DNA from 3 places in the Pseudoalteromonas sp. NZS71_1 genome. Region 2 is predicted to be linked to each of the others. Evidence: predicted binding sites of a transcription regulator. Region 2 holds the regulator's gene; each other region holds the start of a gene.
What was found. The regulator sigma-54, encoded in region 2, starts transcription at its own class of promoters, with help from an activator protein. The targets are predictions, from matches to a motif close to GTTGGCACGNNNNTNGNNT.

Region 1: the regulator sigma-54 is predicted to act here: its motif matches at 2,156-2,174, upstream of I6F43_RS18970 (EF-hand domain-containing protein).
Region 3: the regulator sigma-54 is predicted to act here: its motif matches at 2,618-2,636, upstream of I6F43_RS08960 (EF-hand domain-containing protein).

The regions. Positions count from the first base shown of each region.
Region 1 is NZ_JADYXM010000020.1:10,736-15,008, reverse strand. It holds gene I6F43_RS18980 (TrkH family potassium uptake protein) at 1-1,085, shown strand, start outside; gene I6F43_RS18975 (flagellar brake domain-containing protein) at 1,130-1,789, shown strand; gene I6F43_RS18970 (EF-hand domain-containing protein) at 2,255-2,467, shown strand; gene I6F43_RS18965 (calmodulin) at 2,607-2,819, shown strand; gene I6F43_RS18960 (EF-hand domain-containing protein) at 2,897-3,112, shown strand; gene trkA (Trk system potassium transporter TrkA) at 3,194-4,273, opposite strand, start outside.
Region 2 is NZ_JADYXM010000002.1:477,989-482,261, reverse strand. It holds gene I6F43_RS05100 (HPr family phosphocarrier protein) at 1-91, opposite strand, end outside; gene rapZ (RNase adapter RapZ) at 134-979, opposite strand; gene ptsN (PTS IIA-like nitrogen regulatory protein PtsN) at 998-1,450, opposite strand; gene hpf (ribosome hibernation promoting factor) at 1,455-1,742, opposite strand; gene I6F43_RS05080 (RNA polymerase factor sigma-54) at 1,769-3,268, opposite strand; gene lptB (LPS export ABC transporter ATP-binding protein) at 3,338-4,063, opposite strand; gene lptA (lipopolysaccharide transport periplasmic protein LptA) at 4,060-4,273, opposite strand, start outside.
Region 3 is NZ_JADYXM010000004.1:286,013-290,285, forward strand. It holds gene I6F43_RS08940 (putative RNA methyltransferase) at 1-319, opposite strand, end outside; gene I6F43_RS08945 (energy-coupling factor ABC transporter permease) at 316-963, opposite strand; gene xthA (exodeoxyribonuclease III) at 969-1,775, opposite strand; gene I6F43_RS08955 (exonuclease III) at 2,016-2,447, shown strand; gene I6F43_RS08960 (EF-hand domain-containing protein) at 2,678-3,199, shown strand; gene scpB (SMC-Scp complex subunit ScpB) at 3,351-3,941, shown strand; gene rluB (23S rRNA pseudouridine(2605) synthase RluB) at 3,938-4,273, shown strand, end outside.

The DNA.
Region 1 (4,273 bases), on a different contig from region 2:
TACCTAAGTCGGTGTTGTTTTATCGCCAGCAACTCCAGTGGTTTGGCGGTATGGGTATAATCGTACTCGCTGTCGCTATACTCCCCATGCTAGGTGTTGGTGGTATGCAGTTATATCGCGCTGAAATACCTGGGCCTGTAAAAGATTCCAAAATGACCCCGCGAATTGCCGATACAGCAAAGCACCTTTGGTATATTTATGTGTCACTGACTATTGCTTGTATGCTGGCTTATTGGGCAGCCGGGATGGAGTGGTTTGATGCGATATGTCATGCATTCTCAACGGTCGCGATAGGTGGTTTTTCTACTTACGATGCTTCTATGGGCCACTTTGACAGCCCTGTAATTAACTTTATTTGTGTGTTCTTTTTAATTATTGCCGCTGTTAACTTCTCCCTGCATTACGCCGCAGTGGCCAGTCGTAACATACAAGTTTATATTCGAGACCCTGAGTTTAAGGTGTTTTTGTGTATTCAATTAGCGCTGGTGGTTATTTGTTTTACCGTACTTTCCTCTAATGAAATATTTGCTAATGGCGATGAAACCCTCGATCAGGCATTATTTCAAGCTGTTTCTATGAGTACAACAGCAGGCTTTGCTACTGATAACTTTTCAACATGGCCTTTGTTTTTACCTATTTTACTTATATTTTCGAGCTTTATTGGTGGTTGTGCAGGCTCTACCGGTGGTGGTATGAAAGTAGTGCGCGTGTTCTTACTTTACTTGCAGGGTGTGCGTGAGCTTAATCGTTTGGTGCACCCACGGGCTATATATTCAATCAAGCTGGGTCGAAAGGCGTTGCCAGACAAAGTAGTAGAAGCCGTGTGGGGATTTTTCTCTGCATATGCGTTGGTGTTTATTATTATTATGTTAGCGCTTATGGGCACGGGTATGGATAACATAACTGCGTTCTCAGCCACTGCGGCTTGTTTAAATAACTTAGGGCCTGGTTTAGGAGATGTAGCATCGCATTATGGCGCTATAACCGATGGTGCTAAATGGTTGCTTACCATTGCAATGGTGTTTGGTCGTTTAGAAATATTTACTTTATTAGTGTTATTTACGCCTACTTTTTGGCGTGGATAAACGAGCGGCTTAAGTTTTAAATTACGAACTATTGGGAAAGGGATATGCCAACAAATTTAGAAAAGCTAAAGCATATAAGTGTAGGCAGCTTAGTCGACCTAGAAATATTAACACCTACAAGCAGTAAGCGTGTTAAAACTGAATTAGTTGGTTTACTCGATAAACAGTTTATTATTTTAAATTATCCCAATGCAAAGCGTTTACCTGTGGCGAGTGACTATTTACGTGATGGCGTAATGGTTGTTGTAAGAGCGCTTATTGAAGGTAGTGGTGGGCAAGTTATTGCGTTTCGCCAGCAAATTATGTCGGTAGCCTCTCATCCCGCTAAACTCGTGTTTATAAACTTTCCAAAGCAAGTGCAGTTATTTGCGCTACGCTCACAAACACGCATACCTACCTTATTACCTGCAAAGCTAAAGCTAAGTGACGATAGGGTACTTGAAGGCCTTATTAAAGACATTTCACTCACTGGTGTAATGTTTGATATTAGAGGCGATCAGCAAGTTGAAAGTATTAAAGATATGCAATGCACTGTCGTACTTAATAGCAGTGATAAAGATTTTGAAGGTGAAATTTGCAGTGTTAAAGAGCATGCCGCAGGCGTGCACTGTGGAATTAAGCTACTAGCAAGCGAGGATGAAATGAAAGCCTTTATGAAAGAGCATTTTATAGACCCTTCTGCGCTTGAGCCTACCGTTGAATAAATAGGTTTTCGCTTATTTGCAACAAAAAGGCATTTTATGTCAGTATTTATAAAATGTTTTTTCTCTCTTTCATAATTAAAATTATTATTTAAATAAAACAATTGATTACGTATTGTTTTTTACAGCTTGTTTTTTGTTATTAAAGCTACCTCGTTAAAATTTATCTCAATTATTATTTTAAATCCCTCCTTTTAAAACCGTACATTTAAAAATGTATCTTTTTATATAAACATAACTATATGTTTTTAATGACTTTAATATCATCTCTTTAAAACGTGTTGCTAAAGGGCAACAATAACTATTCTAAAAACGCCTTCTTGTTGTACGTTTTATATTTAACTTATTGAAAATTAATAGCTTTTAAATGTTGGCATCTAAGTTGTAATAGCCTAAGTGTACTGAACGAAATCGTGATTTAAAGTGAAATACTTAATCGCACACACATAAATTTGAAGGATACATATTATGAAAAGCATTAATAAAACTTTAGCACTTATCGCTATTGCATCTTCTTCAGCCGCTTTTGCTGCAACAGATTTTGACACACTGGATGTAGACGGCAGTGGCACAATTAGCCAAGCAGAAGCATCAGTTGATGCAAAGCTAATGAGCATGTTTTCTGAGCTTGATACTGACCAAAATGGTGAGTTATCAAAAGAAGAATTTTCAGAAGCTTAATTAAAAAGTATTTATCCTGAGTTGCCAAAGACACCTAAGTAGGCAAGGGAGCTTACGAAAGAGGATAACAAGGAAGTGAAAAATTACGTTTTGAGTTAAACGAAGCAATTTTTTTGATAGAACATTGAAGGATTAAGTTATGAAACATTTAAATAAAGCATTAGCACTTATAGTACTAGCATCTTCTTCCGCTGCATTTGCAGCATCAGATTTTGACAGCCTTGATATCGATGGTAGCGGCACAATTAGCCCAAGCGAAGCGGCAGTCGATACAGATTTAATGGCTGAATTTATTGAGCTAGATACCGACGGTAGCGGCGAGCTTTCTAAAGAAGAATTCGCTAATTACTAATTAATCTTTTCAGATTAAACATTTTTCACAGTCAGGGATCTTTGAAAAGGACTTCCCATATTACTAGGAATATTATTATGAAAACATTAAATACAACACTTGCAGTTATCGTTTTAGCATCTTCATCAGCAGCATATGCCGCAGTAGATTTTGCCTCTTTTGATGCAGATGGTAACGGTGCTATTACAATGGAAGAAGCAAAGGTTAACCCTCAGCTTGTAAAGATTTTTGATGATTTGGATACTGATGGTAATGGTGAAATCTCTAAAGAAGAGTTTTCAAAAGTACAGTAATCAATATTTAAGCATACTCCATTAAAGCCGCCTTAGTCAGCGGCTTTTTTGTGTATTAAATTAACTAATTAGAGTAACTAGTTAAAGGAATATAGCACTTACTTGGAATAGTTTTTCTACAACGGTAATGTGTTTTTTGTCGATTAAAAACATGATGACATGATCGCCCGACATAATAATTGTATCATCGTGAGCTATCAACACATCGTCATTACGTACTATTGCCCCAATGGTTGTACCTGCAGGAAGTTTTATGTCGGCAATCGCGCGCCCAACAACTTTAGATGTGTTTTCATCACCATGAGCAACCGCTTCAATGGCTTCTGCTGCGCCTTTACGCAGTGAATACACGTTAACAATATCACCACGGCGTACGTGCGTTAATAACGCTGATATAGTTGCTTGTTGTGGCGATATGGCAATATCTATTTCGCCGCCTTGTACCAAATCAACGTAAGCTCCACGTTGAATAAGTACCATGGTTTTTTGTGCGCCCATACGTTTTGCAAGCATGGCCGACATAATGTTTGCTTCATCGTCGTTGGTTACGGCAATAAATACATCGACTTGTTCAATATGCTCTTCTGAGAGCAGTTCTTGATCAGATGCGTCACCACAAAAAACGACCGTGTTATCGAGCATTTCTGAGAGTTGCTCGGCACGTTCTTTACTGCGTTCAATTAGTTTAACGGTGTGGTTTTTTTCAAGTGAGCGGGCAAGACCTGCCCCAATGTTACCGCCACCAGCTATCATAATTTTTTTGTACGAACGCTCAAGTTTTTGTAGCTCGTTCATTACTGCGCGTATATGTTTTGTAGCGGCAATAAAGAATACTTCGTCATCGGCTTCAATAACGGTGGTACCCAATGGTTTTATTGCTTTACCTTGACGATAAATAGCGGCAACACGAGTTTCTACATTAGGAATATGTTCTTTAAGTGCAGATAACGCATAACCTACTAATAAACCCCCATAGTAAGCTTTTACGGCTACTAACGAGAGCATGCCATCAGCAAACTGCAATACTTGCAGAGCACCAGGGTAGTCAATTAGACGGCGAATATACTTAGTGACCAGTGCTTCGGGAGCAATGTAATGATCGATTGGTAAATCATCGTTTTGAAATAGTTTTTCGCGGTATTTTAAATATTGCTCTGAGCG
Region 2 (4,273 bases):
CAAACTGCACTGCCAATTGGGCAAGCACGGTGGCTGCTCTGGCGTGCAATCCTAATTTGTTTTTTATTAAAAAAGTGTCTTCACAATGCATAACTTACTCTACCTAAGCTGAACAGGTGATTATTCAGCTATATTATTTTTCTTGTTCGCGATGGCGAATTTTAACATTGGGATGTGTCATTGCAAAACTTTCACCGATAGTTTGCGCTAAATATACAGAGCGATGTTGTCCGCCTGTACACCCAATAGCAATGGTTAAATAACTGCGGTTATTTCGCTCTAAGTGCGGTAACCATGTTTGTACAAATGTCTGAATTTGCCATGTGAATTTTTGCACTATGCTGTGATTGGCCAAATAATCTTTAACAGGTTGATCTAACCCATTTAAAGGTTTTAATTCAGGTTCCCAATGTGGATTGGGTAAAAAGCGTGCATCAAATACGTAATCTGCTTCTTTTGGTATACCGTATTTAAAACCAAACGATTCAAACGTGACAATCAGTTGCTTATCTTTTTTACCTAAAATCTTTTCACGAATAGATTCAGCAAGTTGATGAACGCTTAAATCAGTTGTATCTATCATAAAGTCGGCGCGGGTGATTAATACATCAAGTAATTCTTTTTCTTTTTTGATGGCTAAATCAAGAGGCAACGAGTCAATTGATAGTGGGTGTAATCTACGAGTTTCAGAAAAACGTTTGATCAATGTTTGATCGTCGCTATCTAAATAAAATAACGTAGGGTTTGCAAAGCCTGGCAAGTATTCAAGAATATCGTTAAATTCATCTTGTTGTTTAGGGATGTTCCGTACATCAATGCTAACAGCAATTTTATCGTAGCTATCAGACACACTGCGAACTAATGAAGGAAGCAAGTTAACTGGAATATTATCTACGCAATAATAACCTAAATCTTCTACAACGCGTAAAGCAACCGACTTTCCAGAACCAGAACGGCCGCTTATGATAATTAACTCCATTTAACACCCTTTATAAAACTATGATTGATTGACAATAACTTGGTAAAGCTCAGTATCTGATTTTGCACTGCGTAACTGTTTACAAAAATCTTTATTGTTTAGTTTATCAGCAATGGTTGCTAGAGTCTTTAAGTGCTGCTGGTTATCGCCATCTGGTACGATGAGTGCGACGAAAATATCAACAGGGCGATTATCGATTGCATCAAAATTTATTGGAGTTTCGCTAACGAGTACTAAAGCCAAAGGCTCTTCTGCACCGCTCATTCTTCCATGAGGAATGGCAATGCCACGCCCTATACCTGTACTACCCAATTTTTCTCTGCTCATTAAAGCATTAAGAATATCTTGTTGCGGTAAATACGGAAGTTTGTCGTGAGCAAGTTCGCTAATGAACTCTAAAATTCTTTTTTTGCTATTAAAAAGGACCGCAGCTTTGCTGCAGTCCTGGCATATAAGTGAGCTTAATTTCATCATATTAGTGTCGAGCAAGCTTCTCTTTGTGTTTAATTACTTGTCGATCGAGCTTGTCGATCAACGAGTCAATGGCGGCATACATATCTTGATGTTCTGTAGAGGCAAATAACTCAGCACCGCTTACGTGTATGGTGGCTTCTGCTTTTTGATTTAATTTTTCTACATCGAGAATGACATGAACATTATTAATATGATCAGAGTGTCTTTCTAGCTTCGCAAATTTGGTATTAATATAGTCTCTTAGTGAATCGGTTAATTCTACGTGACGACCAGTTAAGTTTAGTTGCATAAGCATTACCCTCTTTTTTTTGCGTCTTAAATCAAACTTTTACGTTGATTTGACGGTGGAATAGCCAGAGATTCGCGGTATTTTGCGATTGTACGTCTCGCTACTTTAATTCCTTGCTCAGCCAATATATCCGCTATTTTGCTATCACTCAATGGTTTTGCTGAGTTTTCTGCTGCGATTAATTTTCGGATAAGCGCACGGATTGCTGTAGATGAACATTCACCCCCGTTTTCGGTGCTTACATGGCTTGAGAAAAAATATTTAAGCTCAAATATACCACGGGGTGTGTGCATATACTTTTGGGTTGTTACGCGCGAAATTGTTGATTCGTGCATTTCTACCATTTCAGCAACATCATTTAAAACCATTGGTTTCATGGCTTCAGGACCGTGTTCAAAAAAGCCTTGTTGTTGCTTAACAATACAATTTGTTACTTTTAATAGCGTGTCGTTTCTACTTTCTAAGCTTTTAATAAACCATTTAGCTTCTTGTAAATGCGAGCGAATAAACTGGCTGTCACCACTGGATTTTACAGTGCGAGACATTGCCGCGTATTGGCTATTAACACGAATTTTAGGCATGCTGTCTGGGTTTAACTCAACAACCCAGCGGCCTTTAATTTTTTTAACTGACACATCAGGAATAACATACTCAGATTCTTCTCTTACAATAGTATCTGCAGGTTTAGGGCTAAGAGTATGTATTAATGTCATTACTTCTTTAAGCTCTTCTTCTTTGAGCTTAGTTTTCTTCATTAATGTACGATAGTCACGAGCAGCTAATAAATCAATATGCTCGGTTAAAATCATTTTTGTTTCATTAATGTAAGGTGTTTCTTTGTCAAACTGGTTAAGCTGAATACACAAACACTCTTGTAAACTACGTGCAGCAATACCAACAGGATCAAACAGTTGGATGCGTTTTAATACAGCTTCAATTTCATCAAGTTCGACTTCGTTATCATCTTCGTTTTCTTGATTAAAGCTTTCTAAAATCTCTTCGCAGCTTAGTGTTAAAATACCTGAATCATCGACGGCTTCTACAATCGCAATAGCAATAGCTTCGTCTGTAGGGCTAAATGGCGTTAGTTGTAACTGCCACATTAAATACTCATGGAGCGTTTCAGTAGAGGCGCCTTGGTATATTGATTCGTCTTCAGGCATCGGACCCGATGATGATGCTGGGGCGGCACTCATGTACTCATCCCAACTAACATCCATAGCCATGTCGTCACTTAGCGTGTCTTTTGCAAGTGCTTCACCACTATCTTGTTCGTATTCGCTTGGAGCATCATCGGCAGATGCGCTAACAGTTATGTCATCTGTATCTGCTTTTTGCTCGTTTTTACCTGCAGCGTCTTCTGAATAGTCTGCTTCTTCAACCTCTAATAGCGGGTTGCTGTCGAGAGCTTCTTGTATTTCTTGCTGGAGATCCAATGTACTGAGTTGCAACAAACGAATAGCTTGTTGCAGCTGTGGAGTCATTGTAAGTTGCTGGCCCATGCGCAGCTGTAGTGATTGCCTCATGTATCTCTAACAATCCTTTTATGTTGTTATAATTAATACTAGCAGATGCTTAAAGACATGGCGTAAATGTTACAGCCTAAATTGCTCGCCTAAGTAAACATCGCGTACTGTTTTATCATTTAATACGTGTTCTGGAGTACCTGATGCAATCAGCTCCCCATGAGAAACAATGTAGGCTTTTTCACAAACATCAAGGGTTTCTCTTACGTTATGATCGGTAATTAATACACCAATCCCACGATTTTTAAGATGTTCTATTATTTTCTTTATATCTAATACCGAAATAGGGTCAACACCTGCAAATGGTTCATCCAGTAATATAAATTTAGGATCTGCTGCCAGCGCACGTGCTATTTCAACACGACGACGTTCGCCTCCTGACAATGCCATACCTTGGCTATCACGAATGTGTTGTATGCTAAATTCATCTAATAATTTATCGAGAGTGTCTTCTCTAGCTTGTTTATTTAACTCTTTGCGCGTTTCTAAAATGGCCATTAAGTTTTGATAAACAGTCAGCTTTCTGAATATTGAAGACTCTTGCGGTAAGTAGCCAATGCCTAATCTAGCACGACTATGCATAGGTAAAAGAGTAATATCGTTATCGTCTATCGATATTTTACCTTTGTCGCTAGGTACAAGTCCTACTATCATATAAAACGTGGTGGTTTTACCTGCGCCGTTAGGGCCAAGTAAGCCAACAATACTGCCAGCTTTGACTTCAAGGCCGACGTTTTTTACAACTTCACGGCCTTTATAGCTCTTTGCTAATAGCTCTGCTTTTAATGTGCTCATGGTTGACCTTTGTCGCTTTTTTTACTTTTTTTAGTCTCGATTGGCACTAAAATTGTGTGAACGCGGTCAGTTGAGTTTTCATCTTTTTCGGCACTGATTAGCTGCTGCTCTATATCGTAGGTAATGCTTTTAGCATTTATTTTTTGTCCCGCTTGCGATACTTGTGCATTACCAACAAGCGTTAAAAAACGCTTAGATACATCATAACGT
Region 3 (4,273 bases), on a different contig from region 2:
TTGTTTTATTCGCGATTGCTTGGGTATAAAACCCTTCACCGCATCCTAAGTCAATAACTGTATTTGCACTTATATTACTAATTATATCGCTAAGATTTCGTTGTAAGAAGCCATAATACCCACGCTCTAAAAATGCACGTCTGGCTTGTACCATTTCAAGTGAATCACCCGGTTGTTTTGAATTTTTTTGTTGCACAGGCAGTAAATTCACATAGCCTTCTTTAGCAAAATCAAAGCTGTGGTTGTTAGCACAACGAAGTGTTGAATCAGTTTTCAAAAGTGCTAGGTTACACAGCGGGCATTGATATTCAAGACTCATGAGCCTAGGTAGTCCTTATCGTAAAAAGTTTTTACCCAATGCGGGCGATAGGTGATCATAATTGTTATAGCCATGCCGTTGAGCATTGCTTCAGGAAACCAAATTATGGCACTTAAATAAACGTAGTTATCTGCAAGTTCTTGCCAATTGTATTGCCCTATAGCTAAGTAAAATAAAGCACCTAGGCTTATTTTTATACAGGCTATAAATCCTGCGGTTATAAACGCACAAACAAATATATAAACAAAAAAATGACGAGGTAAATATTGGTAACTAATTATAAAGCCAAGATAGCTCAATAAAATAGGAATAAACGCACCAATAAGCAGTTGTACTGGTAACAGCTCAAGTTCAATTTGACCAAAGGCAGCGAGTAGGGCTGTGGCAAGTAGGCTACTTAAAATAGTCAACCGCCAGCCTAAAATTAATGTAGCAGCCGTAACACCTAGTATGTGTAAATCAAGGCCAGTTAAAATGCCAGCCTTTATTCGCCAAAGCACTGCAAACACTAACGCACACGCAAGTACGCCAGTTTGACGGACTGGCGTATTAAGCAATGTTTTATATGTTTTTTTATCAAAGCTTAATAGAGCAATAATAATTACAAGAGCCCAAAGTAGCCCCTGCATTGTTAGGCTGAGCATAATAATTACTTAAATGTTGACCATATAGGGGCATGATCTGACGGTTTTTCAATACCGCGAAGTTCGTAATCAATACCTGTATCTATGCAGCGTGCTGCAAGCTCATTGGTTGCAAGCACTACATCTATACGAAGTCCTCGATTATCTACAAACCCTTTAGAGCGATAGTCAAACCATGAGTATTGATCGTCTGTTTCGGGGTTTTGCTCTCTAAAGGTGTCTTTAAAACCCCAATTAAGTAATGTTGCAAGCCATTCACGCTCTACCGGTTGAAAAGAACATTTACCCGTTTTTAACCAACGTTTAGCATTTACTTCGCCAATACCAATATCTAAATCGGTAGGTGATATGTTGATATCACCCATAACGATGACGTCTTGATCGGGTGTGTGATTGGTTTCAAGGTGTGTCATTAAATCTTTATAAAATTGACGTTTATAAGGGAATTTAGTTTCGTGATTAATATTATCACCTTGTGGGAAATAGCCATTCATGACAGTAAGGTCGCGACCGTTTTCTTGTTCAACAGTGACGCTTATCATGCGTTTTTGCGATTCATCTGTATCGGTGGCAAAACCTTTTAAGACCGATTTAGGCTCTTTTTTGCATAACATAGCTACGCCATAATGCGCTTTTTGACCATGAAAGTAGACGTGATATCCCATTTTTTGAACATCTTCTAATGGGAATGCTTCGTCGTGAACTTTAATCTCTTGCAAGCCAATAACGTCTGGTTGATGTTTGTCGATAATTGCTTGTAATTGGTGAAGACGAGCACGCAGACCATTGATATTGAAAGAAATCACTTTCATAAAATTTACCTTAAAATTGGTTCTATTTAATAGATTAAATTGTATCAGTAAATACGCGTACATAACATGACTGAATTGAGATAATAGCTGCGCAAATGTTGATCAAATGATGGGTAAAGTTTAAACATTGTGAATACAATATTAATTATTTAAATAAATAAAAAATTCAATTGAACTTAACTTTATTGAATATATAATGCGCGAAATTCACTTGTTTAGCTCGTTCAAATAGGATCTCTCATGAAAACTCAACTACTTTTAGCCACTGCTTTACTAGCATCTGCAACTGCGTCAGCTCAAAGCAATACTTACTTTAGCCAAGATAACAAAATTGAGTCTAAGTTATGTGTACTAAGTGCAAACGAAGGCTTTAGCGTTGCTCGTAAAGAAGCTGCCCAGCACGGTGTTTACCTATCTCGTTTTTCTAAAAGCATTTTATGTAATGGTGAAGATATTCGTGATATTGCTAAAAAAACGACATTAAGCAACACATCAGTTGAGAAAGTAGAAGTATTTGCAAAAGACGCTCAACAAGAAACTCAATTATGTATGACGGCTTTAAAACAAGGTTTAGCACCTGTTCGTCAAAAAATTGGTAACCTAAACTCATTAAAATGTAATGGTCAAAACGTTACTGAGTTTGTTAAGCGCTACCAAAACGCAGCAATCTAATTATTAGCTTAACTATAATAATAAGTAAATTTGAAATGCCTGGTTTTTACCGGGTATTTTTTTGCAAAAATTACAAGGTTGTTTGCAAAGCTTGCAAGCTTAACTTATTGAAACTGTTTAATAAATATACCGGTCGAGATTAAGTTATTGATTATTATAAGTTAACTATTATTGGCATTGGATTTGTATTAGTTAAAGTGACATTTAATTAATTACGAAGGATACGTCTTATGAAAAAGTTAACATTAGCAGCCACTATTTTAGCATCATTAAGCCTAGCGGCTTGTTCATCTAATCAAGGTCTTGAAAGAATAGACAGTGACTTTGCAAGTTTAGATAATGATAGCGATGGCTACATCTCAAAAGTTGAAGCTGATGACGATAGCATTTGGGGCCATTTTTCAAATATTGATACCAATATGGATAACGAAATTAGCCGCAAAGAATTTAACACTTATATGAAGCTTAATAATGGCAAAGTAGCCACTGATTCTGAAGTAAGTGAGTCGGCATTTAAAGCTGAAATTGCTAAATTCGATAAAATTGAAAGCAGCTTTGCAAGTCTAGATAACGACAGCAATGGCTATATCTCGGTAGTTGAAGGTAACGATGATGATATTTCAAATCATTTTGGTTACATGGATAAAAACCAAGATAAGCGCATCAGTAAAAGCGAGTTTATGGGTTACATTAAAAAATACGGTAACGCAGTGGCTGAAGATGATGCATTAGAAGCTTTTAAAAGTAACTAATAGTTACCATTTTAATAAGTAAGATTAAAGCCAGTGCTAGTCACTGGCTTTTTTGTGTTTTAAATTTAGTTATTTGATAGATATATTTTCCTAGTTTGGTGTTGTTCTGTCATAATAGATGGCTGTGTATTTTTATTTGTTAAGAGTGTGTATGGCGGGTCGGCGAATTAGTGATGAACAACTAGTTGAGATCATTGAAGCAGCTATTTTTGTTGCAGATAAGCCTGTTAGTAAACGCCACCTCAAAGACATCGTATTAATAGATTTAGCTATTTCTATGACGCGAATAAATGACGCAATAGATACAATACAAGAGCATTTTCAAACTCGTGGTATTCGCTTAGTTGAAGTGGGTAGTGGGTATCGGTTTCAGGCATGCAGTAGTTTAAGCCCTTGGTTAAATAACTTGTGGCAAGAACGCGCACCAAAATACTCGCGTGCTTTACTGGAAACATTATCACTTATTGCATACAGGCAGCCCATTACACGCGGCGAAATTGAGCAAGTAAGAGGTGTTACTACGGGTTCGAATATTATTAAAACCTTACTCGAAAGAGAGTGGGTTAAAGTGGTAGGGCATAAAGAGGTTCCGGGAAAGCCGGCTTTATATGCAACTACTAAGCAATTTTTAGATTATTTTTCGTTAACTGGACTTGAAAATTTACCTGCGTTGCCAACAGAGCAGCAAAGTAAAATTAACCAGTTATTGAGCGATCCTTCTGTGAGAGAACCATCCGAATGAGTATTATACAAGGTGAAAAGTTACAAAAAGTCTTAGCCCGTGCAGGCGTAGGCTCACGCCGTGAAATGGAAAAATACATTGACGCAAACCGCGTTAGTGTAAACGGTAAAGTGGCAAAGTTAGGTGACCGTGTTGAAGAAACCGATTTGATTCGTGTTGACGGACACAGTGTAAAAATCGAAGAAAAAGCAGACCGAATCTGTCGTGTGATTATGTATAACAAACCAGAAGGTGAGTTAAGCACACGTAAAGATCCTGAAGGGCGTCGTACTGTATTTGACCGACTTCCTCGTATTGATGGCGATCGCTGGATTGCGGTTGGTCGATTAGAC